DNA from 2 places in the Mesorhizobium sp. WSM4819 genome. Region 1 is predicted to be linked to the other one. Evidence: predicted binding sites of a transcription regulator. Region 1 holds the regulator's gene; the other holds the start of a gene.
The links. Region 1 encodes LexA, which represses DNA repair genes until DNA is damaged. Its sites were predicted from a motif close to TGTTCNNNNTGTGTTCNG; they were not measured.
Positions count from the first base shown of each region.

Region 2: a site for LexA is predicted at 3,851-3,868, ahead of AC0L18_RS11335 (helicase-related protein). Genes of this name have one in related genera too.

Region 1 is NZ_JBVVQO010000001.1:98,519-104,410, reverse strand. Features, by position in the region: gene AC0L18_RS00470 (ComEC/Rec2 family competence protein) at 1-977, shown strand, start outside; gene lexA (transcriptional repressor LexA) at 971-1,708, opposite strand; gene AC0L18_RS00460 (molybdopterin molybdotransferase MoeA) at 1,813-3,018, opposite strand; gene moaC (cyclic pyranopterin monophosphate synthase MoaC) at 3,018-3,515, opposite strand; gene trpC (indole-3-glycerol phosphate synthase TrpC) at 3,582-4,433, opposite strand; gene trpD (anthranilate phosphoribosyltransferase) at 4,438-5,448, opposite strand; gene AC0L18_RS00440 (SurA N-terminal domain-containing protein) at 5,445-5,892, opposite strand, start outside.
Region 2 is NZ_JBVVQO010000009.1:166,433-172,324, forward strand. Features, by position in the region: gene AC0L18_RS11330 (RNA-binding S4 domain-containing protein) at 1-274, opposite strand, end outside; gene AC0L18_RS11335 (helicase-related protein) at 289-3,675, opposite strand; gene AC0L18_RS11340 (TetR/AcrR family transcriptional regulator) at 4,368-4,946, opposite strand; gene AC0L18_RS11345 (FAD-dependent oxidoreductase) at 5,028-5,892, shown strand, end outside.

The DNA of each region.
Region 1 (5,892 bases):
TCGCAATGACCTCCATCATTGCCGGCAGCGCCACCGCGCTGTTCGCCATCTGGCACTTCCAGCGCGTCTCGCCGCTCAGCCTGTTCGCCAATCTGGCCGTCATGCCGATCGTCACGATCGTCATGTTCCTGGCCGTCCTCAGCGCCTTGGCAATGCCTTTCGGCCTCGACGGCCCTTTCCTCTATATGATGGGCAAGGGCCTGACGGCGATGATCGCAATTTCGGGATGGATATCGGAGCGTTCGCCGGTCGATGCAGTCGGCCTGATTTCGTTGCAATCGGTCCTGCTGGTGACGGTCGCCCTGGTCATCGCCACGATGGCGACGACATGGCTGCGGCTTGCCGCACTTCCCTTTGCGCTCGCCGGCCTGCTGACGATTTCCGAGACGCGCACCCCCGACGTGCTGATTTCGGAGGATGCCCATCTGGTGGCGCTGCCGATCGGCGGCGGCGAACTTGCCGTCAACCGGATGCGTTCGAACGAATTCACCACCGACAACTGGAAACATGCGCTGGTTTCAACAACGATCGTCGAGCCGGAGACATTCGAAAAAGGAGATGTGCAGTTCGACATCGCCGACCCGGCCGACCTGCCGCCGGGAACGCCTTTCACCTGCACTGCCGGCCTGTGCCTGGCCCGGCATCCGTCCGGCGCGCTCATTGCGCTCGCCGACGACCGGAAAACCGCGCGGCCGGCCTGTGCCTTTGCGGATTTGATCATCATCGACGACGCCACAGCCTATTACAAACCCTGCCGCAACCCGCTGGTTCTCGTCGTCACCAAACGGCAGCTCGCTCGCATGGGCAGTGCCGCCGTCTTCTTCGATCCGCTATCGGCGACGACGCGCGCAGAAATCCGTTTTGCCGTCAGACAGCCATACAGGCCCTGGCATGAGCAGCGGCGATTTTCGCGCGAGGCGAGGGGCCTGCCGCCATACCGCAGGGCCGAGAAACCCAAGAAGCCTGCTCTTCAGTAACGCCGGATCAGTCCGACGAGCTTGCCCTGCACCTTGACCCGGTCCGGCCCGAAGATGCGCGTCTCGTAGGCCGGATTGGCGGCTTCCAGTGCGATCGAGGCACCTTTGCGGCGGAATCGTTTCAGCGTCGCCTCCTCCTCGTCGACCAGAGCGACAATGATCTCGCCAGGCTGGGCGGTGTCAGCGTTGCGGATGATGACCGTGTCGCCGTCGAAGATGCCGGCCTCGATCATCGAATCACCCTTGACCTCCAGCGCGTAGTGCGTGCCGCCGGTGATCATGTCCGGTGGCACCGAGATCGAATGCGTCTGGTGCTGGATGGCGTCGATCGGCACACCGGCAGCGATGCGGCCCATCACCGGTATGGAGACGGTGGCAACGACGTCGTCGTCATTGCCGGCCGCACGCATGCGCGACGGCGCCGGCTTGATCTGGCGTCCGAGGCCGCCCTGCCCAAGGGAGCCTTGAATGACGCTCGGCGAGAATTTGCGCGCCGCATTGAGGCCCGGCGCGATCGAATCGGGCAGGCGCAGCACCTCCAGCGCGCGGGCGCGGTTGGGCAGGCGGCGAATGAAACCGCGTTCCTCCAGCGCCGTGATCAGCCGGTGGATCCCTGATTTGGAGGCGAGGTCGAGCGCTTCCTTCATCTCGTCGAACGAGGGCGGAATGCCGCTTTCCTTCAGCCGTTCGTGAATGAACATCAGCAGTTCATGTTGTTTGCGTGTCAGCATCGCGACCCCCAACAGAATCAGAAAAACAAACCCAGAACAAACACTATCTGTTCCAGTTGTGTTCCGCAACCATTTAAAGTTTAATGAATGTGTTGACGTTTTGTTCAGCGTAGCATCAGCACGCTGCAGGCGGCGCCCGCTGCGGCTGCGGGAGCGAATGGCTCGCGCACGATCAGTCCGTTGGCGTCGGCCAGCATTCTGAGCATCGAGGAATCCTGGATACTGAACGGCGTTGCCTCAAGCGTGCCAGCTTCTTCCTCCACCTCCGCGCGTACATAGTCCTGCCTGAGATCGTTGGCCGGCATGGCGGCGCCGAGCCGCGCCTGACGCATGTCCTGGCGGAAGGCGCGGCCGCCGAGCCGCGCCAGCAGCGGCTTCAGAAAGAGCTGCGAGCAGACCAGGCTGGCCACCGGATTGCCGGGCAGGCCGATGCAGCGGATGGCGCCCAGCCGCCCGAACATCAGTGGCTTGCCGGGCCGCATGGCGATTTTCCAGAAATCAAGCGCCATGCCTTCGCCGGTCAGCACGTCATGGACGAGGTCATGGTCGCCGACCGAGGCGCCGCCCAGCGTGACGATGACGTCCGCGCCTGCGTCGACGGCTTTTGTCACCAGCGCGGCGATCGCCTCCTTGCGGTCGGGGGCGATGCCGAGATCGAGTGCGCTGGCGCCGACCGAGCGGGCCGCGGCGGCGACGCCATAGGCATTGGAGGAGATGATCTGGTCGGGGCCAAGGTCGCTGCCCGGCGGCAGCAATTCGTCGCCGGTGGCGATGATGGCGACCAGCGGCCGTTTCACCACGCGGACCTGCTGGTGGTTGGCCGACGCCGCCAGCGACAATGCCGCCGGATCTAGCAGGCGGCCTTTCTCCAGCAGCGCGTCGCCCTTCGAGAAATCGAGCCCGAGGCGGCGGATGTTGCGGCCTTCAACCGTCGGCGCGGTCACTTCGACCATGCCGCCACCGAGGTCGCGGACATTCTCCTGGATGACGATGGTGTCGGCGCCTGCGGGAAGCGGCGCGCCGGTGAAGATGCGCACGGCCTGCGCTGGGCCGACTGTTCCGGCAAAGCCTCGTCCGGCCGGCGCCATGCCGATCACCGAAAGTCTCGCGGGCACGGACGCGACATCGTCGGCCCGCACGGCATAGCCGTCCATGGCCGACGCGTTGAATGGCGGCTGGGTGCGGAGCGCCATGAGCGGCTCCGCCAGCACGCGGTCGGCGGCATCCATCAGGGCGACGCTTTCAGCCTGCAAGGGCGCAGCATCCGCAAGCAGGTGCTCGAGCGCCTCGGCGACCGCAAGCAGCGCCATTATTGGCCTGCCCTCTGGGCATCCGCCTTGTAGTCGCCGGATTTGCCGCCGGTCTTTTCCACCAGCCTGATGCCGGAGATCGCCATGCCGCGATCGACCGCCTTGGCCATATCATAGATGGTCAGGCAGGCGACCGAGACGGCGGTCAGCGCTTCCATCTCGACGCCGGTCTTGCCGGTGACGCGGGCCAGCGCCGTGACCTTCAGGCCGGGCAGCGTCGCGTCAGGTTCGATGTCTACCGATACCTTGGTCAACAGCAGCGGATGGCAGAGCGGGATCAGCTCATGCGTCCTCTTGGCCGCCATGATGCCGGCGATGCGCGCCGTGCCCAGCACGTCGCCCTTCTTGGCATCGCCGTCGAGAATCATTTTCAGCGTTTCGGGCCGCATCGAGACAAGACCTTCGGCGATTGCCGTGCGGGTCGTCTCCGCCTTGTCGCCGACATCGACCATATTGGCTTCGCCTTCCGCGCCAAGATGGGTGAGGGCGGCCGACATCGTCAGGTCACCCTGGAGCGACGTGCGTCCGTTTGGACGCACAAAGTACACTCTGACGCTTTGTATCTATGCATCATGCTCTCCGAACATCGATTCCGATTTTCGGGCAGATGCATTGGCGGGCGCCTTGCCCGTCAAAAGCAGGTGCGTCGCAGTGGCCACGTCCTGTTGCCGCATCAGGCTCTCGCCGACGAGGAAAGTGCCAATGTCGCTCCGTTCCAGCCTGCGGCAGTCCTGGTGCGAGAAAATACCGCTCTCGCTGACCAGCAGTCGGTCGGCCGGCACCATAGCCGCGAGCCGCTCCGATGTCTCGATGCTGGTTTCGAACGTCCGCAGATTGCGGTTGTTGATGCCGATCAGCCGCGACGACAGTTTCAGCGCGCGTTCCGTCTCGGCCTCGTCATGCACCTCGACCAGCGCATCCATGCCGAGCTCGAACGCCGTCGTTTCGAGTTCCCTGGCCACGGCGTCATCGACGCTCGCCATGATGATCAGGATGGCGTCCGCGCCCCACGCACGGGCCTCGAACACCTGATAGGGCTCGAACAGAAAATCCTTGCGCAAAGCCGGCAATGTCACGGCGCTGCGCGCATCGGTGAGGAATTCAGGCGCCCCCTGGAAAGACGGCGCATCGGTCAGCACCGAGAGGCAGGCAGCCCCACCTTTGGCATAGGCCGTGGCCAGCGCCGGCGGATCGAAATCGGCGCGGATCAGGCCCTTGGACGGGCTCGCCTTCTTGATCTCGGCGATCAGCGCGAAACTGCCGGATTTGCGTTTGGCTTCAAGGGCCGAGAGAAAGCCGCGTGGTGCGTCGGCATCCTTGGCCTGCGCCTTGATTTCGGCAAGCGGCACCCGCGCCTTCGCCGCCGCGATCTCGTCGCGCTTGTAGGCTCCGATCTTGCGCAGGATATCAGACACGGCGCTATCCGTTCGAAATCTCGACCAGCCGGTCAAGCACCTTCAGCGCGCGGCCGCTGTCGATGGCTTGCGCCGCCGTCGCCATGCCATCGGCAAGCGTCGTCGCCTTTCCCGCCACCACCAGTCCGGCGCCGGCGTTCATCAGCACCGTATCGCGAAAGGCACCGGCAGCGCCGCCCAGCATGTCGCGCAGCGCCTGGGCGTTGTAGGCGGCATCGCCGCCGCGCAATTCGTCCTTGGTATGCCGCTTCAGCCCGACCGCTTCCGGGGTCAGCGTAAAGCTGCGGATCTCGCCGCCGACCAGTTCGGCGACCTGGGTTTCGCCGGTGGTGGTGATCTCGTCATAGCCGTCGCCATGGGCGACCCAGGCGTGGTCGGCGCCCAGTGCCTTCAACGTCTCGGCCACCGGCATGATCCATTCCGGCAAGAAGACGCCAACCATCTGCCTGACGACACCAGCCGGATTGGAGAGCGGGCCAAGCAGGTTGAAGATGGTGCGGGTGCCGAGCTCGACGCGGATCGGGCCGACATGCTTCATCGCCGGATGATGCGCCGGCGCGAACATGAAGCCGACGCCTGCGTCGTGGATGCAGCGGCCGATCGTTTCCGGCGGGATGTCGAGCTTGACGCCGAGCGCGGTCAGCACGTCGGCGGCGCCGGTCTGCGAGGACAGTCCGCGATTGCCGTGCTTGGCCACCGGCACGCCGCAGGCGGCGATGACGAAGGCGGATGCGGTCGAGATGTTGACGCTGTGCGAATTGTCGCCTCCCGTGCCGACGATGTCGATGGCGCCAGCCGGCGCGTCGACGCGCAGCATCTTGGCGCGCATGGTGGCGACGGCGCCGGAAATCTCGCTCACCGTCTCGCCGCGCACGCGCAGCGCCATCAGGAAGCCGCCGATCTGGCCGGGCGTAGCGTCGCCCGACATGATGATGTCGAAGGCATCGCGCGCTTCCTCGAAGGAAAGGGAGCTGCCGGCGGCGACCTTGGCAATATGGGTCTTGAGCGCGCTCATCTGGTCAGGGCTTGGGCAATTGCGGTCTGGTCGATGCGAACGTCATATTGCGTCTGCAGCTGCGCCACCAATTGGTCGAGCAGGTCGTCGGACATGCCGGCGGTGAACGATTTCTGCGCGTCGTCCGGCACCGAGCTGGCGTCGGCTCCGGCAGGCTCGAAGACTTCGGCGATCCTGAACAGGATCTGTCCGTCGCCGGTGGGCGAGGGGATTAATCCGGTCCCGCCTTCGCCTTCGCCGAACATCGCAGCCGCCCCTTCCTTGCCGAAATCGGCGTCGTCCGCCCCGCGCTTGACGCCGCGCTTGGTCTGCTTCTCAAGCTTGAGCTCGCTCGCGATCACGTCGAGCGTGGTGCCGGCCTCGAGACGCTTTTCGAGCTCCTGCCCTTTTGCGGTGAGCCGCTTGGTCGTTTCCGCCGCCGTCCAGTCGGCCACTACCTTCTGG
Region 2 (5,892 bases), on a different contig from region 1:
CCGGCGGCGGCGAGATATCCTCGTAGAGCAAGCGCGCTTCCTCGGCGGGACCGCGCCGGCTGCCGGTGCCGAGCACCTTCCAGACGAAGATGCGCCGCTCGAGAGTGATGGTCAGGACGTCGCCGAGGCGGACCAGATCGGAGGCCTGCGCTGCTTTGTCGCGATTGATGCGAACCCGTCCGGCCACCACCAGCTTCGCCGCCAGCGAGCGCGATTTCACCGCACGCGAAAAGAACAGCCATTTGTCGATGCGCTGGCGGGCATCAGTGACCATCGGAGCGAACGAACTTACTTCTTCAGCTGGTCGCGCAACGCGGCGAGCTTGGCGAAGGGGGAATCCGGGTCGAAGCGCACCGGACGCTCCTCACGAGGCTTCGGCTGGAACGCGGGCTTTCCACCAGGCGCGCCGCCCTTGCCGTCCGGCCTGCCGCCTTTCCAGTCGGGCCGGCTTTCGCGACGATCGGGGCGCTCGCCCTGCGCCTTGCCGTCGCGCCGTTCGCCTGGCTCGCCCTGGGGCTTGGGCTTGAACTTGCTGCGGTCGAAGCGCGGCTTGCCGGCGCCGTCGCCGTCGCGGCGTCCTTCATGGGCGGGTCGGCCGCCCGGGGCGCTGGCCTGCTGCCCGGCCTCTGCCGGCGCGTTGCTGCGGCCATCGCGCGCGGCTTGTCCGCTGCGCGGGCGATTGTCCCTGTCACGGGGCCGGTTGTCGTGGTGGCGGTGGCGTGGGCGCTGGTCGAAGCGGCCCTGCCGCCACAACAGGATGGGTTTTGGTTCTTCGGCCTCTTTCTCGGCCACTGGAGCAGCCTCGCCGGTGGCGGCTTCGACTGCCGCGGCAGGTTCGGCCGAGACTGCTGCCGTTGCGGGCGAGGCTTCGGAAGCCGGCTCGGCCTGTGCGACCTCAACCTCGGCGGTTTCGGGTGCTGCCTCTCGAACTGCGGCTTCAGCTGCAGGCAGATCCTCTACCGTGACCTCAGGCGGAGTTTGCAGCTGAGCTTCTGCGACAGGTTCCGCTTCGGTAGCGGGTTCCGCGAGAGCCTCCCCCGTGGCTTCTGCCACTGCATCCGGCTCAGGACTGTCGGCCGGCGTCTCGACGGCTGCGTCGGCAATCGCGGCTTCCGCTGCCTTGGCCTGCTCGGCTTGTGCCTCCGCCGCCTGCTTGGCCGCGGCGGCTTCACGCACGACATTGTCCTGTGCCTCGAGCCGTGCCTTCACCTCGACAGCCGGCTTCGGCTCGGCCCGGTAGCCGAGGCCTTTCAAGATCTCTTCCATATCGTCGGCCGTGGCGCCGAGAATCGACATCATCGGCGGCGTCATCATGAAGGACTGACCGTCATAGGCGCCGTCGGGGCGCTGGCCGAGGCCCGGCTTCCAGTTGGTTGCGGGCCGGATCAGATCGGCCAGCCGTTCGAGGATGTCGACGCGCACCGCGCGACGGCCGAGATTGCGGTAGCCGGCCAGCTTGTAAAAGGTCTTGTCGAAGGTGGGATCGATGACCACCGAGGTGCGGCCGGAGGCCAGCGCGTGAACCACGTCGCCAAAGCCAGGCTTGTCCTTGCCGTCGTTCTGCAGCGCCCACAACAGCGTCACCAGTCCGGCCGGGGCCGGCTTGATCAGCGCCGGCACGAAGACGTGGTAGGCGCCGAAGCGCACGCCGAGCCGGCGCAGGGCGGCGCGGCCCTCCTGGTCGAGCGACTTCATCTCCTCGGCGATGTCGCGGCGGTTGATGAGGCCGAAATTCTCGACGAGCTGGAAGGCGATGCCGCGGCCGATGCCGGTGATCTGCTCGGCGTTCTTGAGGTCGACCAGCGGCTTCAGCAGCGACTCGATCTGGAAATTGACGAAGCGCTCGGCGCGCGCCGCGACCTTGTCGCGGGCGGGACCGGTGAGCTGCTCGTCGGCCAGCAGCACCAGGCGCGGCTTCAGCGGCTCGTCGCCTGCGACCAGCGTGCCGATCGGCGCGCCGATCCAGCGCAGGGTGCCATCGGAGCCGAGCGCGATGTCGCCATTGGCCGAGGCGCCGAAGCGTTCGGCCCGCGCCTCGAATTCGGCTGCAAGCGCCTTCTGGGCTGCTGTGCGCACCGCCTTGGCGTCCTCGCCGCCGGCGCTTTGGTCCGCGGTGAAGCGGAACCCCTGCAACTCGCCGACATGATGGCCTTCGACGAGGACGGTTCCAGTTGGACTGATTTCGGCTTCAGGCATGGTATTTTCTCTAAGGCGCCGCATGAGGACGGAAGTCCTGCGGTCTACGAAGCGTTTCGTCAACCGCTCATGCAGCGCATCCGACAATCTGTCTTCGATTTCGCGCGTCTTTTCCTGCCAGTGTGCCTGATCGGCCAGCCAGCCGGGCCGGTTGGAAACGAAAGTCCAGGTGCGGATCTGGGCGATCCGGTGCGACAGCGTGTCGATGTCGCCCTCGGTGGTGTCGGCGCGGCGCACCTGCTCGGCCATGTAATTCTCATCGACATGGCCATGCCTGGCAAGGTCCATGTAGATCGAGGCGATCAGGTCGGCATGCTGAGCCGGGGCGATCTTCCTGTAATCGGGAAGGGCGCAGGCCTCCCACAACAGCGCCACGCGCCTGGCGTCGGTGGCAAGCGCCCGGATGTCCTCGTCGCGGGACAGATGCTCGAGCGCCTGCGCATCGACCGCCGGCAGCGCGCGCGTCAGGCCTTCAACCGGCGCGTTGGTCTCGATCGAGCGCTTCAGCGCGTCGAGGTTGGCGAAATCGAAACGCGCGGTGCGCCATTGCAGCACCTTCACCGGGTCGAAATCATGCGCTTCGATCTTCTTGACCAGTTCCTCGTCCAGTGGATCGACCTGGCCGGTGACGCCAAAAGTTCCGTCGCGCAAGTGGCGGCCGGCGCGACCGGCGATCTGGCCGAGCTCGGCCGCCGTCAGGTTGCGATACTGGTAGCCGTCGAACTTGCGGTTCTGGGCGAAGGCGACATGATCGAGATCGAGGTTGAGGCCCATGCCGATCGCATCGGTGGCAATCAGATAATCGACATCACCCGACTGGAACAGCTCCACCTGCGCGTTGCGAGTGCGCGGCGATAGCGCGCCGAGCACGACTGCCGCACCGCCCTGCTGGCGGCGGATCAGTTCGGCGATGGCATAGACCTCGTCGGCGGAGAAGGCGACGATCGCCGTACGTCGCGGCAGGCGGGTGAGCTTCTTCGAGCCGGCATAGGCGAGATGCGACAGCCGCGGCCGCGTCACCACCGACACCCCCTTCAGCAGACGCTGGAGGATGCCGTGCATGGTCGCTGCGCCGAGCAGCAGCGTCTCCTGGCGGCCGCGCAGATGCAGGATGCGGTCGGTGAAGATGTGGCCGCGCTCGAGGTCGCCGGCCAGTTGGACCTCGTCGACGGCAACGAAGGCGGCGTCGGTCTCGCGCGGCATGGCTTCCACGGTGCAGACCGAATATCTGGCGCCGTCGGGCTGGATTTTCTCCTCGCCGGTGATGAGGGCCACCTTGTGAGCGCCGACTTTTTCGCAGACGCGCGAGTAGACCTCGCGGGCGAGCAGCCTGAGCGGCAGGCCGATAATGCCGCTTTCATGCGCCACCATCCGCTCGATGGCGAGATGGGTCTTGCCGGTGTTGGTCGGCCCGAGCACAGCGGTCACGTCGCGGCCTGACAGGATCAGTGGCTCAGTGTGTTTCGGCTGGATGTTCATCGACCTGGAAATTAAGGCTCTCTGCCTCTCGTTGTCGGGAGCGCGCCCCGTGGTGGCGCGGGTGACAGCCGACACATAGGGATTTCGGGCGCGAAGCGAAAGCAGAATATTCCGATGGCAGCTCGAAGCCTTCCGTCGGCGTCGACAATCCGTTTCGCCGTTTCGATTTAACAGTTGGAACGAGTCTGGAACGAATCGGCTACGAATCGCTGACTCGCGCAGATTCAGGGTTTGTTCACGGCTACATCTGGATTTTTCGCCGGCGAGTCTCACCACATGCTGAATCGCCGAACTGGCCCGTTTCATGCAGGGCTGACGTCGCCGTTAACCTTTGCCGCTGAACGATCGACGCAGGTCGGCCGGCGTCATCCAACGTTCTGAAATTATTAATTCTTTCCTAACGCGCCTTAACCATTTGGGATGTTTTCAGCCGTTGTCGTTTAACACTGCGCTCAAAGCCGGAACGAAACGGCTACGAATCGGCGCTGGCGCATGTTTCCCGGTTTGTTCACCCCAATATGTTGTGTCGTGAACAGGTTTTCCACCTGTTATCCACACGCCGTTAACAGGGTTTTGCACAGGCTGCACGGCCGCCGTTAATTTTTGCGTGCCGCTTCGGCACAAATCGGCGTCACGTCCATCGGTCGGCGCAGTCGCTGCACCAGACTGCGAGCAATGCAGAACGGATTGGCTCAAGCCTCTCCCACGGCATAGCGCTGCAAGGTAGGGCTGACGTTCTGGATAATTTCGTCGTGGGACAGGGCGACGACGGGCGGAAGCCGCAGCAGGTATCGGCACATCGCCAAACCCAGCAACTGGCTCGAAACGAGCCCGGCACGTCGACCAGCGTCGGCGGGATCAGCGACCGCCGCAATCACCGGCCTGACCTGGTGGCCAAATACGTCACGCAGCTTTTCGGCGGCGAATTCGTTCGACGTCGCCGAACGCAGCAGAATTGCCATGCCAGGACCGCTGGCCGGGCCTTCCCAGATTTCGAGAAAACGCCTGATCAGCGTTTCACCGATTGTGTTTCGGTCGATCGCCCGCAGTGCCGGCAATTGCAGGTCGACGACCGCCGCCCTGGCGAACAGCTCGTCCTTGCTGTGGAAATAGCGGATCACCATCGCCGGATCGATCGAGGCATGCGCCGCGACGTCGCGGATGGAGGCGCCGTCATAGCCGTGCTCGGCGAACAGGAGCCTCGCGGCCTCGAGGATTTGGGCGCGCGTGCGGTCCGACTTGCTGGGTTTCTTCGGCTGATTCTCGGTCATGAAATCCGTATGCCAACGGTTGTTGACAAATGCAATGGCTTCAACTAGAAAGTCAACGATCGTTGACAAATGGAGAGAGAAATGCTGCCCGAAACCACGGAAGTCCTGATCATTGGCGCCGGCCCGACCGGCATGGCGCTGTCCATCGTGCTGCACCAGGCCGGTGTCGATCATGTCCTGATCGACAGGCTGGCTGAGGGCCTTCAGACCTCGCGGGCTGGCGTCATCCACGCGCAGACGCTGGAAACGCTGGAGCCTCTCGGCGTCACGCAGCGGCTGAGCGAACTTGCCCTAAAACTGCAGAATTTTACCATCCGCGACCGCAATCGGGCGCTGCTCAAGCTCGATTTCAGCAAGCTTCCGTCGAGGCATCCCTATCTGATGATGCTGCCTCAAAACCTGACCGAGCAGGTGTTCGCCGAACGGATCGCAGCCATGGGCGGCGTGATTCATCGCTCGGTCGAGGCCAAGGCAGTCGTTCAGGACGCTGACGGCGCACGCGTGACGGTGATCGAGAACGGCCGCGAGAGACTGATATCGGCACGCTATGTCGTTGGTGCCGACGGCTTGCACAGCCTGGTGCGCAGGTCGACCGGCATCGAGTTCGACGGCGCCGCCTATGACGCTTCGTTCGTACTTGCCGATGTTCGTCTCGACTGGCCGGTTGGGCCGACGGAAGTGTCGCTGTTCTTTGCCCCGGCCGGGCTGGTGGTGGTGGCGCCGCTCCCGGACGGTTCGTATCGGGTCGTCGCGACAATGGATGAGGCACCGGAAAACCCCGCGGTCACCGACATCCAGGCGCTGCTCGACAGCCGTGGTCCGACCAAGAAAAGAACCCGGGTGCTCGCCCTGGCGTGGAGCTCGCGTTTTCGCGTGCATCACCGCCTGGTCCGCACGTACCGCAAGGACCGGCTGTTCCTTATCGGCGATGCCGCGCACGTGCACA